3 regions of the Variovorax sp. 10L426 genome follow, and region 1 is predicted to be linked to each of the others. Evidence: predicted binding sites of a transcription regulator. Region 1 holds the regulator's gene; each other region holds the start of a gene.

Region 1 (4,726 bases):
AGCGGCCTTCATTTGCCAGAGGTACGGAATCCCCCAAATCTCGACCGGCGACATGTTGCGCGCCGCTGTCAAGGCCGGTACGCCGCTCGGCCTGCAAGCGCAGTCGATCATGGCATCGGGCGCCTTGGTGAGCGATGACCTGATCATCAACCTCGTCAAGGAACGCATCGCGCAGCCGGATTGCACGCAGGGATTCCTGTTCGACGGCTTTCCGCGCACCATCCCCCAGGCCGAGGCGATGCGTTCGGCCGGCGTCAAGCTCGACTACGTGCTTGAAATCGACGTCCCCTTCTCCGACATCGTCGAACGCATGAGCGGTCGTCGTTCACATCCGGCGTCCGGGCGCACCTATCACGTGAAGTTCAATCCGCCGAAGGTCGAAGGCAAAGACGACCTGACGGGCGAAGACCTGATCCAGCGCGAAGACGATAAGGAAGAGACCGTTCGCAAGCGACTCGAGGTTTACAGCCAGCAGACGCGGCCGCTGGTCGACTACTACTCCCAGTGGTCCAAGGCCGAACCGGCCGCTGCGCCCAAGTACCGTTCGATCAGCGGCGTCGGAACGGTTGACGACATCACTCTACGCGCGCTTGCCGCATTGACCAGCTGATCATCGGTCTGCTGGCCGACCGGCCAGCAGTTCCAGCATGAGTTCGATGCGCGCCTTGACCGGCGTCAGCGCGCCCGCATCCCGAAGAAGCTCACTCTGCCTCGGCAAGATGCGACCTTGGGAACAACGCGTCGCACGAACCACAGCCACCCCTGCCGCCTGAGCCCGCAACGCCGCGGCCTCCAGCGCGTGATGCAAGGTTCCGTTTCCCGTCGCGGCCAACACAAGACCTTGCAGCGGCTCAGCGGAGCCCGCTTCGCGCTCCCGCAGCAGCGCATCGACAATGCTGCCGCGCGCCTCGGCGTGACTCAAGAGAATCTCGACGCGTGGCCATTCGCTGATGACGGCTACACGATCGAAAACATGCTGCGCATCGGGCACGGCAGACGGCCAGCACCTCACGATCCTGACGCTTCCCTCCTCGACGTAACCCAGCGGTCCGGCATCGCCGGAGTCGAAGGCGTCCAGCCTGTAGGTATGCACCTTCTGAACATCGAGCGCACTGTGCAACGTCCCCGCGCACACGACCACGACGCCGCTCGCGCCCGGTGTCGCGGCAACGACGATGGCATCCCGCACGTTCTGTGGCCCATCGGGCGCCAGCGCCGTGGCGGGACGCATCGCACACGTGAGCACCACTGGCTTCGAGGGTGCCAGAACCGAATGAAGAAAGAACGCCGTCTCTTCCAGCGTATCGGTCCCGTGCGTGATGACGAGACCCGCCACGTCGGGCTGAGCCAGCCAGTGCGCGCACCGCAGTGCCAGCTTCTGCCAGATGGCGAAGGTCATGTCCTTGCTGTCGACCTGGGCGACCTGCTCCGCCAACAGGACGACACCAGGCGGCGCATCGATGCCGCCCAGCAATTCCTCCACGCCGACCTGGCCGGCGGTGTAGCCAATGTTGTCATCAGAGGACTTGGCACGGCCTGCAATCGTCCCGCCCGTGCCAAGCACGATGACCTTGCGCTTGTCGCCTTGATTGATTTCGTCCATTGCTTGCCAACCACCGAAAACTGGTTAAAAATACAGGTACTGGATATTCAGCCAGTTCCCTGAGGAGCCACCATGCAGTTTGCAGTCAAGCTTACCGCCCGTCAGCAGCAGATTCTGGACTTGATCCAAAGCGCCATCGCGCGCACCGGAGCGCCACCCACGCGTGCCGAGATCGCCACAGAGCTGGGCTTCAAGTCTGCCAATGCCGCGGAAGAGCACCTCCAGGCGCTGGCGCGCAAGGGCGTGATCGAGCTCGTGAGCGGCACTTCGCGTGGTATTCGCCTCAAGGGCGATGCGTTGCGCGCGCTCAATGAATCTCGAAACAATCAGTTTTCACTGTCCCTGCCCGGCATGGCGCAACTCGCTCTCCCGCTGATCGGCCGCGTGGCAGCCGGTTCGCCGATCCTGGCGCAGGAACACGTCGATCAAACCTACTACGTCGAAAACACGCTGTTCCAGCGCCAGCCCGACTACCTGCTCAAGGTGCGAGGCATGTCCATGCGCGACGCCGGCATCATGGATGGCGACCTGCTCGCGGTCCAGGCCACCAAGGAGGCCCGCAATGGCCAGATCGTGGTCGCCCGCCTGGGCGATGAGGTCACGGTCAAGCGGCTCAAGCGCAACAAACAGGTCATCGAGCTTCACGCCGAAAACCCCGACTACCCGACCATCATCGTCCAGCCCGGCGAGCCCTTCGAAATCGAAGGCCTCGCCGTCGGGCTGATCCGCAACACGATGCTGATGTAGCCCACTCTGGCAAGCGAACACGGTTGCAACCGCTTTCGCCTCATTGACGGCCGCGACAGGTGGCGGGCGTATGGCATAGAGCCATCACCCTGTCGAGGCCGATGAAAGCAATCCTGCCTGTGTTCAATCTCTGACCTTTCTGGAGTTCACATGGGAATCGCTCTTCTTAGCATCGTCGACCTGATCACGCCTTTGCAGACATTGGCCAACCGGTGGATGCCATCACGCCGTTCAGGCCACATCAGCACGTCGGGCCTGCGGTATGTGGGTGTTCGCCCGAGTTGCGGGTCGCGCCAGAGCCCGGCAACCCGGGCCGATGCGCCTGCCGCCGCGCGGCCGCTGCGTGTCGTGCGCATGGTCGATGCTCAGCAACCCGGTCGGCATCCGAGCCGCGTCGTGATTTCAGGTCGCATGGCCGACGTATGCGCCGAGCTCGACAGGCTGGTTGCACTTGAAGCGGCCGATGCGTCGGCTCATCGCGCCCACTTGCATTGAAAGCGCAAGACCGTGGTCCGAGGCGCTCGTCTCGACCCACGGCGACGACGGCCCCCCGGTAGCGCCGCAAAATTGTTCGAGATGAGCGAAGGCTGAGCAACGCGCCGACACAGCATGCCTGTGGTGCGAGGCACAATGGCACGCCATGAACATTGTGATCCTCGACGACTACCAGGACGCGGTGCGCAAGCTGCAGTGCGCTGCCAAGCTCGACGCCTATGCTGCCAAGGTCTACACCAACACGGTCAAGGGCATTGGTCAGCTCTCGGTGCGCCTCAAGGACGCCGAAGTGATCGTGTTGATCCGCGAGCGCACCCAGATTTCCAGGCAGCTGATCGAAAAGCTGCCCAAGCTCAGGCTCATTTCCCAGACGGGCCGGGCCGGGAGTCACATCGACGTGAACGCCTGTTCGGAGTTTGGCATCGCCGTGGCCGAAGGCACAGGCTCGCCACTGGCGCCAGCCGAACTGACGTGGGCGCTGATCATGGCCGCCATGCGCCGGTTGCCTCAATACATCAGCAACCTGAAGCATGGCGCCTGGCAGCAGTCGGGCCTCAAGTCGGCGTCGATGCCGTCGAATTTCGGGCTGGGCTCGGTGCTCAAGGGCAAGACCCTCTGTATCTGGGGATACGGCCGCATCGGGCAACTGGTCGCGCGCTATGGCCAGGCCTTTGGCATGCAGGTGGTGATCTGGGGCCGCGAGCAAAGCTGCGCGAAGGCACGGTCCGATGGTTTCCAGGTGGCGCCGGACCGTGAGACCTTCTTCGCCGCAGCCGATGTGTTGTCGGTCCACCTGAGGCTGACGGAAGAGACCCGCGGCCTCGTGACGCTCGAAGACCTCTCGCGCATGAAGCCGACAGCCTTGTTCGTGAACACCTCGCGCGCAGAACTTGTGGAGCAGGACGCCCTCCTTGCCGCCCTCAATCGTGGTCGGCCCGGTTTGGCCGCCATCGACGTCTTCGAGAGCGAACCACCGCTGCAAGGCCACGCCCTGCTCCGGCTCGAAAACTGCATCTGCACCCCGCACATCGGCTATGTCGAGCAAGACAGCTACGAACTGTATTTCGGGCAGGCCTTCGACAACGTCGTCAGCTTCATCAAGGGCAATCCGACCAATATCGTGAATCCCGGCGCGCTGCAGGTCCGCCGTTGAGACAACCTGCGCCGCCAGCCGCCCTATGGGCCCTGCTGGCCGGCAATTTCGTGATCGGTACGGGCGTGATGGTCGTGCCCGGCACGCTCAACGAACTCAGTGGGTCACTGCAGGTCAGTGCTGCAACGGCAGGTCAGTTGATCACCGCAGCAGCGGTCGTGATGTGCCTCGGAGCCCCGTTGCTTGCCGCCGTGGTCGCGGGCTGGGACCGCCGTGTGCTGCTGACCTGCACGATGCTGTGGTACGCCTGCGGGCACCTGGTTGCAACGCTGATGCCGAATTTCAGCGGACTGCTCTTCGTCCGGATGTTGACGGTGGTGTCGCCGGCCATCTTCACGCCGCAAGCAGCGGCCTGCGTAGGCCTGCTGGTGCCGGCCGAGGAACGTGGGCGCGCCGTCACCTTCGTCTTTCTTGGATGGTCCATGGCGTCCGTGCTGGGCCTTCCGATCGGCGCGCTGATCGGGGGCCACTTCGGATGGCGGGCGGCATTCATGCTGATCGCGCTGTTGTCGGTCGTGAGTGCTGTCTGGATCTGGCGCCAGCTGCCCTCCGGAATCCGGCCCGCCGCGCTGTCGCGCGAATCCTGGGGCCGGGTGCTCAAGAGCCCATTGCTGATGGGCGTGGTGTGCGTGACCGCCCTGCAGGGCTCCGGGCAATTTGTGCTGTTCAGCTACTTCGCGCCGGTGCTCAAGCAGCAGTTGGGTGCGAATGCCACGGAACTGGGCCTC
Region 2 (4,726 bases), on a different contig from region 1:
CCAGCGCGAGCCAGATCAGCAGCACCGCCAGCGGCAGGATCGCAAACTGCGGCAGCAACACGCCCTTGATGATTTCCGTGGCGAGAATCGATTGCTTCTCGCGTGTCTCGGCCACCTGCAGCAGCGCCATCGGCGCGTCGGGCGTGCTGCCGGCTATCCAAAGGGAGGCCACCCGCACCGGCTGCCCATGGATCTCGCTGCTGCTCAGGTAGACCACGCCCGGCGACGGCGGATCGTCCGTGCCGGGAAACGGCACGTCCCGCTCGCCGCTGAGCAGCGTGCCGTGTCCGTCGAGCAACTGGTAGTACACGCGGTCCACGTCGTCGCCGCTCAGGATCTCGCGCGCCGGCTGCGGCAGGACGAACTGGACCCGGTCATGCTCGACCTCGACCAGTCGTGCGAGCGTCTGGATATTGGATTCGAGGGCGCGGTCGAACGGCGCGTTGGCAATGCCCTGTGCCACCAACCACGTGACCCCGATGCTGACCGGCACCAGGAGCAGGAGCGGCGTCAGCATCCAGTCGAGGATCTCGCCGAAAAGAGAGCGCTGCGCGCGCTGAAAAAGTTTCACCCGGCTTGCCCAGGCTACGCGCGTTGGCGCATCAGGAGGGAATCTTTTCGAGGCAGTAGCCGAGGCCGCGCACCGTGGCGATGCGAACCGGGCCTTTCTCGATCTTCTTGCGCAGGCGGTGGATATAGACCTCGATGGCGTTGAGGCTGACTTCCTCGCCCCACTCGCACAGGCGTTCAACCAACTGGTCCTTGCTCACCAGGCGGCCTGCACGTTGCAGCAGCACTTCGAGCAGGCCGAGTTCGCGTGCCGAGAGTTCGATCATCTTGCCGTCGATGGTCGCGACACGGCCGGCCTGGTCGTAGACCAGCGGGCCGTGCCTGATGGCGTTGCTGGTGCCGCCCATGCCGCGCCGCGTGAGCGCGCGCACCCTCGCCTCCAGTTCCTGCAACGAAAAAGGCTTGGCCATGTAGTCGTCCGCGCCGTAATCGAGGCCCTTGACCCGTTCCTCGACGCTGTCGGCCGCGGTCAGCACCAGCACCGGCAGTTGCGAGCCGCGGGCGCGCAGTCGCTTGAGGATCTCGAGGCCATGCATGTTGGGCAGGCCGAGATCGAGAATGAGCAGATCGAACTCGCTGTTCGTCATCAGTGCGGCGTCGGCCTGGGACCCCGTTGCCACGTGGTCGACCGCCGAGCCGGAGGTGCGCAGGCTTCGCAGCAGCGCGTCGGCCAGCACTTGGTCATCTTCCGCAATCAGTATTCGCATCCCGTGCCTCCAGACATCGCGGCTTGCACAGGCCGCCGCCCTTCCGGAATTCTAGGACGCGGCATAGGCTTCGAGTCCGATGGTTACCACGGTGGCGACGTCATCGCCGACGCTCGCGCGGAACTCGGCTTCGGCCTGGGCCACCGCGTTTCGGAAGGCTTCCAGCCACGCCAGTCCATCGGTGGTGAACATCACGCGGCGCGCGCGCGCATCGAGCGGATCGGGGCCGCGCGTCACCAGGCCCCAAGCCTCGCACTGGTCGACCAGCGTGCCCATGGCCTGCTTGGTCATTCCTGCGCGTTCAGCCAGGTCCGTGAGGCGCGAGCCTTCGCGCGACAGATGCCGCGTGATGTGGATGTGGGCTGCGCTCACCTGCGCGCGTGCCGCGAGGTTGGAAAGCGCCAGTGGCACCTCGGCGTCGTGGGCCATCAACGCCAGCACGCGTTCGTCGAAGCGGCGCATGGCGTGACCCAGCAACCGGCCCAGATGGGTTTGCCGCCAGGCGTCATGGTCGATTGAGAATGCCGCGTCAGTCATCGTCGATCGATAGTAAAGCAAACTGACCAAAAAACAGACCATCGCCCATTCATCAGCCCCTACACTACTGTTCAAGCATCCAGCCTGTGGTTAAAAGCAGATGGATGAATCCAATACAACCCATTGATATTCAAGGAGTTTTCACATGGACGCAGTCGTCAAGGGCACAAGCATCTCGGTCGCCAGCAGCGAAAAGGCCAAGGCCCTGCAGGCCGCCCTGGCCCAGATCGAAAAGCAGTTCGGCAAGGGCGCGATCATGCGTCTGGGGGAGGGCGAAGCGCTCGAAGACATCCAGGTGGTCTCTACCGGCTCGCTGGGTCTCGACATCGCGCTTGGCGTCGGCGGCCTGCCGCGCGGCCGCGTGATCGAGATCTACGGTCCGGAATCCTCGGGCAAGACCACGCTCACCCTCCAGGTCATCGCCGAAATGCAGCGCCAGGCCGGCACCTGCGCCTTCGTCGATGCCGAACACGCACTCGACGTGCAATACGCCCAGAAGCTCGGCGTGAACCTGTCCGACCTGCTCATCAGTCAGCCCGACACCGGCGAGCAGGCGCTCGAGATCGTCGATTCGCTGGTTCGCTCGGGCGCGGTCGACCTGATCGTGGTCGACTCGGTCGCCGCGCTCACGCCCAAGGCCGAAATCGAAGGTGAAATGGGCGACTCGCTCCCCGGCCTTCAAGCACGCCTCATGAGCCAGGCGCTGCGCAAGCTCACGGCCACCATCAAGAAGACCAACTGCATGGTCATCTTCATCAACCAGATCCGCATGAAGATCGGCGTGATGTTCGGCTCGCCCGAAACCACCACCGGCGGCAATGCGCTGAAGTTCTACGCCTCCGTGCGCCTGGACATCCGTCGCATCGGCACCATCAAGAAGGGCGACGAGGCGATCGGCAACGAGACCAAGGTCAAGGTGGTCAAGAACAAGGTGTCGCCGCCCTTCAAGACTGCGGAGTTCGACATCCTCTTCGGCGAAGGCATCAGTCGGGAGGGCGAGATCATCGACATGGGCGTGACCGCCAAGATCGTCGACAAGTCGGGCGCCTGGTACGCCTACAACGGCGAGAAGATCGGGCAGGGCCGCGATAACGCGCGTGAGTTCCTGCGCGAGAACCGCGAGCTGTCGCGCGAAATCGAGAACAAGGTGCGCGAATCGCTGGGCATCCCGCTGCTGCTGACCGAGGCGGCGGACGCACCGGCCGAGAAGGCCGAGAAAGCCGGGAAGTAAGGCTTCCTGCAGAAGCACCCGCCGACGCGGCGGGCGCGGTTTTGACACGCAGCGATCATTCATGTCATGGCCTTTGCCGCACCATCCCTCAAGGGCCGCGCGCTTCGCCTGCTGAGCCAGCGCGAACACTCACGCGCGGAGCTTGAACGCAAGCTCGCGAAATACGAGGAACAACCCGGCGAGCTGTCGCGCGCGCTGGACGAACTGACCGCCAAGGATTTCATCAGCGAGGCGAGGGTGGTGCAGTCGGTGCTGCATCAGCGCGCAGCGCGGCATGGCGCGGCGCGTGTGCGCCAGGAACTGCTTCACAAAGGCATCGCGCCCGAGGCTGTCGCTGAAGCAGTCGCAAGCCTGCAAGGCAGCGAACTGGACCGGGCTCGTGAAGTGTGGCGCCGCCGCTTCGATGCCCTTCCGCAGGATGGGACGGAGCGAGCGAAGCAGACGCGATTCCTGCTGGCGCGCGGATTCAACGGCGCCGTGGTCTCCAAGGTACTACGCTACGACCCCGATGAATAACACCGGCCCGCTGGTGTTGCCCCCGGTAGGGGGTGGGCGCCCGACACGAAGTGCGGGCAACCTGGGGGCGAGCTAGATCCCCAGCATCAGCTTCATGTTCTGGACGGCCGCGCCGCTCGCACCCTTGCCCAGGTTGTCGAGTCGGGCGATCACGACGGCGTGCCGATGGTCTTCATTCGGAAACACGCGAATCTCGAGTTGATTGGTGTCGTTGAGCGCCACCGCATCGAGCTTGCCGTCCGTGGTGGGCGGAAGCACCTTCACGAATTGCTCCGGCGTATTGCTCTTCGCGTAGTGCGAGGCGAGGGCATCGTGCAGGTCGCCGGCCTTGGGGCGGTCGGGCAGGTCGTCGAGGTGCAGCGGCAACTGAACCAGCATGCCTTGCTTGAAGTTGCCGACCGACGGAATGAACACCGGCCGACGGGTCAGGCCGGTGTATTTCATGATCTCGGGAATGTGCTTGTGCTTGAGTCCGAGCGCGTAGGTTTCAAACGCCGGCGCCTCGCCCTTTTCGTACGCTTCGATCATGGTGCGTCCGCCGCCGGAATAGCCGCTGACGGAGGGGAGGGCGATCGGGAATCCGGGCGGAAGCAGGCCGGCGTCGACCAGAGGGCGAACGATGGCGATGGCGCCCGTTGCATAGCAGCCCGGGTTGGCCACGCGTTCGGCCTTTGCCACCGCGTCTTTCTGGCCTGCCGCGAGTTCAGGAAATCCGAACACCCAGCCTTCTGCCGTGCGGTGCGCGGTGGAGGCATCGATGATCTTGGGGCGGCGGCCTTCGAGCTGATCGATCAGTGCCACCGATTCGCGCGCGGCATCGTCGTGCAGGCACAGGACCACGAGATCGACACCCGCCATCAACTGGCGCTTGGCGGCGACGTCCTTTCGCAACTCGGGGGCGATGCTCACGAGTTCGATGTTCGGCATCGACTGAAGCCGCTCGCGGATCTGGAGGCCGGTGGTGCCGGCTTCGCCATCAATGAAGACCTTGGGCATGGTAGGGCCTCGAAAAGCTCTGGAGTAACTACGTATTGACCACAGCGCAAGGGTCAGACCTTGGTGCGGCGCACCATGATACAGTCCCCTGCTGTTCGCCGCCCCCGCCGTCAGGCGCCGTGGCCCGCGGACAACAGCCAAAATTTCTCCCGATCTCTAAACCCCGTTC
Region 3 (4,726 bases), 320 kb from region 1:
AGGGCAGGTTGACGATCACGGCTACCCCGCGTTCGCTCGCAAGCGGCAGCAAGCGCTGCTCGGCCGCGCGCGCATCGAGCGAATAGTTGATCTGCAAAAAGTCGAGCTTCTGCGCGCGAAGCACGGCTTCGACTTCGCCATACGCCGATTCGGTGTAGTGCGTGATGCCGATGTAGCGCACGCGGCCCTTGTCCTTCCAGCCGCGAAGGGTTGCGAGGTGCGTTTTCCAGTCGACGAGGTTGTGGACCTGCATCAGGTCGATGCGCTCGGTGCGCAGTCGCGTGAACGATTGCTCCATCTGCGTGATGCCGGCCTCGCGGCCCGAGGTCCAGACCTTGGTGGCGAGAAAGGCCTTGTCGTGCTGCTTCGATGCGGCGAGCAACTCACCGGTGGTTTCTTCGGAGCGGCCATACATCGGCGAACTGTCGATCACCGTGCCGCCGGCGGCGAACAGGGCATCGAGCACGCCCGGAAGCCGCTGGTATTCGACGGTGCCGGGGCGTTGGTCGAAGCCGATCCAGGTGCCGCAGCCGACCACCGGCAAGGCTTCCTGCGTGGAGGGAATGGGACGGGTGTTCATCTTCGGTCTGCCTTGCTGTGCGAGGGAAGGGAGCGCGACGCCGGCGCACAGCGCCATGCCCAGCCGCAGCAACTGGGTGCGCGTGAGGAGGAAGCCGCCGTCCGTCATCGCACGTTCAATGCCTGGCTCAGGGTTCGCGGGCGAACATCGCGTTGATCTCGCGATGGCTCACGGCCGTGCTGGCATAGGTGAAGGTGCCGTGCTCGCGCATCTCGTTGGCGGCGCGCAGGAAAGCGCCCATTGCGGCGCGGGCCAGCGAACCGCCGACGCTGATGCGGCGCACGCCGAGCCCGAACAGCGTCTTCGCGTCGAGGGTGACGGCACCGAGGCCCATCAGCACGTTCAGGGGGCGGTCGATTTCGCGCAGCACCGTCGAGATGTCTTCGCGGGTCACGAGGCCGGGCGCATAGAGCACATCGGCGCCGGCTTCCTGGTAGGCCTGCAGGCGCGCGATGGTGTCGGCGAGGTCGTTGCGGCCGTGGAGATGGTTTTCGGCGCGCGCGGTCAGCGTGAAGGGAAAGGGCTGCGCGCGGGCCGCTTCCACGGCGGCGCGGATGCGCTCCACCGCAAGCTCGCGGCCGTAGATGGGATCGTCGGCGCGGTTGGTGGCGTCCTCGATCGATCCACCGACGATGCCGGCCTCGGCCGCGAGCCGAATGGTCTGCGCGACTTCCTTGGGATCGTCGCCGAAGCCGTTTTCCAGGTCGGCGCTCACGGGCAGGTCGATGGTCGAGAGACTTCGGAGATGCGCGAGCACATCGTCGCGCGAGATCGCGTTGTCAGGCCGGCCGAGCGAGAAGGCCAGGCCGGCGCTCGTGGTGGCCAGTGCCTTGAATCCCATCCGGGCGAGCAGGTGCGCCGTGCCGACGTCCCAGGGGTTCGGAATGATGAATCCCTCGCTGGATTCGTGGAGGGCGCGGAAGGTCCGGGCCTTGTCGGCCTGCGAGACCTGCGTCATCTGTGTGGGGGATGAAGTCATCAGGAAATCTCCTTGTTGGCTTGCCAGTTTCCTTCTTTTCTCTTTGGGCCGTCCAGTTGCAGGGTAGAAAATACTGTATGAAAATACAGTCATTCACATTTTCATCATGGGCCTCCCTTTCCTCGATTCTTCCTTTGCTGCCGGTCGCGGCGTCTGGCATGCCGACGAGCTCGGCAGCGCCGACGCACAGGTCATCGGCACCGGCCACGCTGCGCTTGACGCGCAGCTGCCGGGGGGCGGCTGGCCGGTCGGCGCCATGACGGAACTGCTGCAGGCCGCGCCCGAAGACCCTGTCTGGCAGTTGGTGCTGCCCGGCCTGGTGCAGGCAGCGGAAGCGCGGGACGGCCCGGTGGTGCTGATCGGCGCGCCCTGCGAGCCCTTCGGCGCCTCGCTCGCCGCGCACGGCCTGCGGCCCGAAGCGCTGATGTGGGTCCGAAGCGACGCCGCGGCCGCCCGACTGTGGGCCTGCGAGCAGGCGCTGCGCTGCGCCGATGTCGGCGCCGTGCTGGCCTGGCTGCCGCAGGCCCGGGTCGGCGAATTGCGGCGGCTTCAACTGGCGGCGGCGCAGCATGATGCGCTGCTTTTCGTCTGCCGGCCCGAGGCGGTGGCGCATGCGGCTTCTCCGGCACGGCTGCGGCTGCACATCGTGCGCAGCGCGGCCGATGCGGCGCAGATCGAACTCCACATCCTCAAGCGCCGCGGTCCGCCGCTCGCGACGCCGGTGGTGCTGCCGGCGCGCAGCGAGCGCATGAGCGCCTTGCTCGCCGCCGCCCGGCTGCGCCGCAAGATTCGCCTGCAGCAGCAGGGCACGGCGCCGGCGGGCGATGCGGCCACCGTGGTGCGCATCGATGCGTGGAAGGAAGGACGCCATGCACTGGATCGCCTTGCAGTGGTGTGAAAGCCCACCTCTGGGCTGGGCTGCGCCGGCTGCAGGGGGTGCGGGTCGCGCAAATGGCCCCCTGCCGCCCACCGAAGCCCTGGGCTGGTGGGCGCTGCAATTCACGCCGCACGTGGCTTGGCAGGACGAAGCGCTGATGCTCGAAGTCTCCGCCTGCGAAAGACTGTGGGGCGGTCGGCTGGGCTTGATGCGCCAGATATCCAACGCCAACCCCGCGCCCGATGCGGCCCTGAAAGGCGCGCAGGGCGCGACCAGCCTGGAGGCGCTGGCGCGGCTGCGCCTCTTTGTGCGCGGTGAGCATCGCCCCGACGACATGCCCGCCGGCCTGCCGCTCGACACACTGAGCGCCGCGCGTGATCACCTTGAACTGCTCGCGCGGCTCGGTTGCCGCACCTGGGGCGATGTGGCCGCCTTGCCGCGCGGCGGCCTGTCGCGGCGCTTTGGCGCCGGGCTGCGCGAGGCGCTCGACATGGCCTGGGGCTTGCGCCCCGAAACCCATGCGTGGCTCAGCCTGCCCGATGTGTTCGAGCAGAAGCTCGAACTGCCCGCGCTGGCCGAGGGCGCCAACGAACTCATGTGGTCGGCCAACCGCCTGCTCGCGGCGCTGCAGATCTGGCTGCGCGCACGCCAGCGCGGCGCACGTGCGCTCGAACTGCAATGGACGCTCGACCTCAAGCGCTTCAACGGCGTGAACCTGCCGCCGCACCAGCACATCACCGTGCGCACTGCCGAGCCCACGCAGGACATGGCGCACCTGCGCCGGCTGCTGGCCGAGAAACTCGCGCTCACCACCTTGGCAGCGCCCGCGAGCTGGCTGCGGCTGCGCTCGCTCGAAACCGATCCGTGGGCCGGCGCCAGCACGAGCTTCCTGCCGGAGGACAACCGCAAGGGCGACAAGCTCCATGAAATGGTCGAGCGGCTCAGCGCACGGCTCGGTCCGCAGCAAGTGCTCGTTCCCACGGCGCAGGCCGATCACCGGCCGGAGCGCATGCAGGCCTGGCAGCCCGCCTTGCACAGGGGTCGCGCCCCCGGCCAGCGCAGCGAGGCCCGTTCCGGAAACACCGTGGAACCGGCTTTGCCGGGCCACAGGTGTTGCCCCCTGCAAGGGGGTGGGCGGCTACACGAAGTGAGCCAACCTGGGGGTGTGCCAATTTATCCGACCTGGCTTCTTCCCGAACCCTTGCGCCTCGACATGGACGGCGAGCGCCCGTACTACTGCGGACCGCTGCGCAGGCTGATCGGTCCGCAGCGGGTCGAAGCCGGCTGGTGGGGCGGCGTGGAAGAGGGCGGCCGCCCGGCAGTTCGCGACTACTACGTCGCCGAGAGCCCCGAGGCCGGCCTGGTGTGGATCTTCCGCGAGCGCTCGACCGCCTGCTTCGCTGAAGGCGAGGTGCGCTGGTATCTGCAAGGCCTCTATGCCTGAACTCAGCGACAAGAAGACCCGCGCGCTCACGCTCGCCGAGGTGCATGCCTTGCCGCAGCGGCAGCCGCCCGTGCCCGGCCTGCCGGGGTACGCCGAACTGCATTGCCTCACGAACTTCAGCTTTCAACGCGGCGCCTCCACACCCGAGGAACTGGTGGAGCGCGCCTACCAGCTCGGTTACTCAGCACTTGCGATCACCGACGAATGCTCGGTGGCCGGCGTGGTGCGTGCGCACGTCGGCCTGCGCGAACTGCCCGCCGAGCTCGACGTCTACGAGCGCGAGCACCCTGAAGAGCCGCCGATTCCGCGCAACCCGGATTTCCGCCTGCTGTTCGGCAGCGAGTTCCGCTTCGAGCGCTTCAAGCTCGTGGTGATCGCCAACGACACCGAAGGCTGGGGCAACCTCTGCGAGTTCATCACCGCCGCGCGCAATACCGAACTGCCCAAGGGCGAATACCGCGTGAGTTGGGACGACAGCGACGTGGCCTCGCTGCAGCGCTGCCAGATTCTTTTCGTGCCCGATCGAAAGCCCGGCGGCGCGGTCGATGTCGAGCAGCTGCACGAAGACCTGTCGGCCGCCAGGACGCTGTTCGACGGCAATCTCTGGCTGGCCGTGGAGATGCTCAACGAACTCGACGACGACCTCTGGTTCGTCACGCTGGTCGAGGCGGGCGAGCGGGCCGGCGTGCCGCTCGTGGCGGCCGGCGACGTGCACATGCACGCACGCGCGCGCAAGCCGCTGCAGGACGTACTGACCGCCGTGCGCGAAGGCAAGACCGTGGCCGAATGCGGCTTCGCATTGCAGTCCAATGCCGAGCGCCATCTGCGGCAGCGCGTGCGGCTGGC

What was found. Region 1 encodes LexA, which represses DNA repair genes until DNA is damaged. Its sites were predicted from a motif close to ACTGTATNNNNATACAGT; they were not measured.
Region 2: the regulator LexA is predicted to act here: its motif matches at 1,881-1,898, upstream of recA (recombinase RecA).
Region 3: the regulator LexA is predicted to act here: its motif matches at 1,632-1,649, upstream of imuA (translesion DNA synthesis-associated protein ImuA).

Annotation. Positions count from the first base shown of each region.
Region 1 is NZ_JBFTJF010000003.1:362,797-367,522, reverse strand. It holds gene adk (adenylate kinase) at 1-610, shown strand, start outside; gene AC1DHL_RS06340 (asparaginase) at 611-1,603, opposite strand; gene lexA (transcriptional repressor LexA) at 1,676-2,350, shown strand; gene AC1DHL_RS06330 (hypothetical protein) at 2,501-2,845, shown strand; gene AC1DHL_RS06325 (D-2-hydroxyacid dehydrogenase family protein) at 2,991-3,998, shown strand; gene AC1DHL_RS06320 (MFS transporter) at 3,995-4,726, shown strand, end outside.
Region 2 is NZ_JBFTJF010000010.1:160,806-165,531, reverse strand. It holds gene AC1DHL_RS16435 (sensor histidine kinase N-terminal domain-containing protein) at 1-571, opposite strand, end outside; gene AC1DHL_RS16430 (response regulator) at 603-1,277, opposite strand; gene AC1DHL_RS16425 (MarR family winged helix-turn-helix transcriptional regulator) at 1,329-1,814, opposite strand; gene recA (recombinase RecA) at 1,960-3,045, shown strand; gene recX (recombination regulator RecX) at 3,112-3,561, shown strand; gene argC (N-acetyl-gamma-glutamyl-phosphate reductase) at 3,634-4,557, opposite strand.
Region 3 is NZ_JBFTJF010000003.1:44,884-49,609, forward strand. It holds gene AC1DHL_RS04850 (aldo/keto reductase) at 1-637, opposite strand, end outside; gene AC1DHL_RS04855 (isocitrate lyase/PEP mutase family protein) at 708-1,559, opposite strand; gene imuA (translesion DNA synthesis-associated protein ImuA) at 1,666-2,457, shown strand; gene AC1DHL_RS04865 (Y-family DNA polymerase) at 2,429-3,880, shown strand; gene AC1DHL_RS04870 (error-prone DNA polymerase) at 3,873-4,726, shown strand, end outside.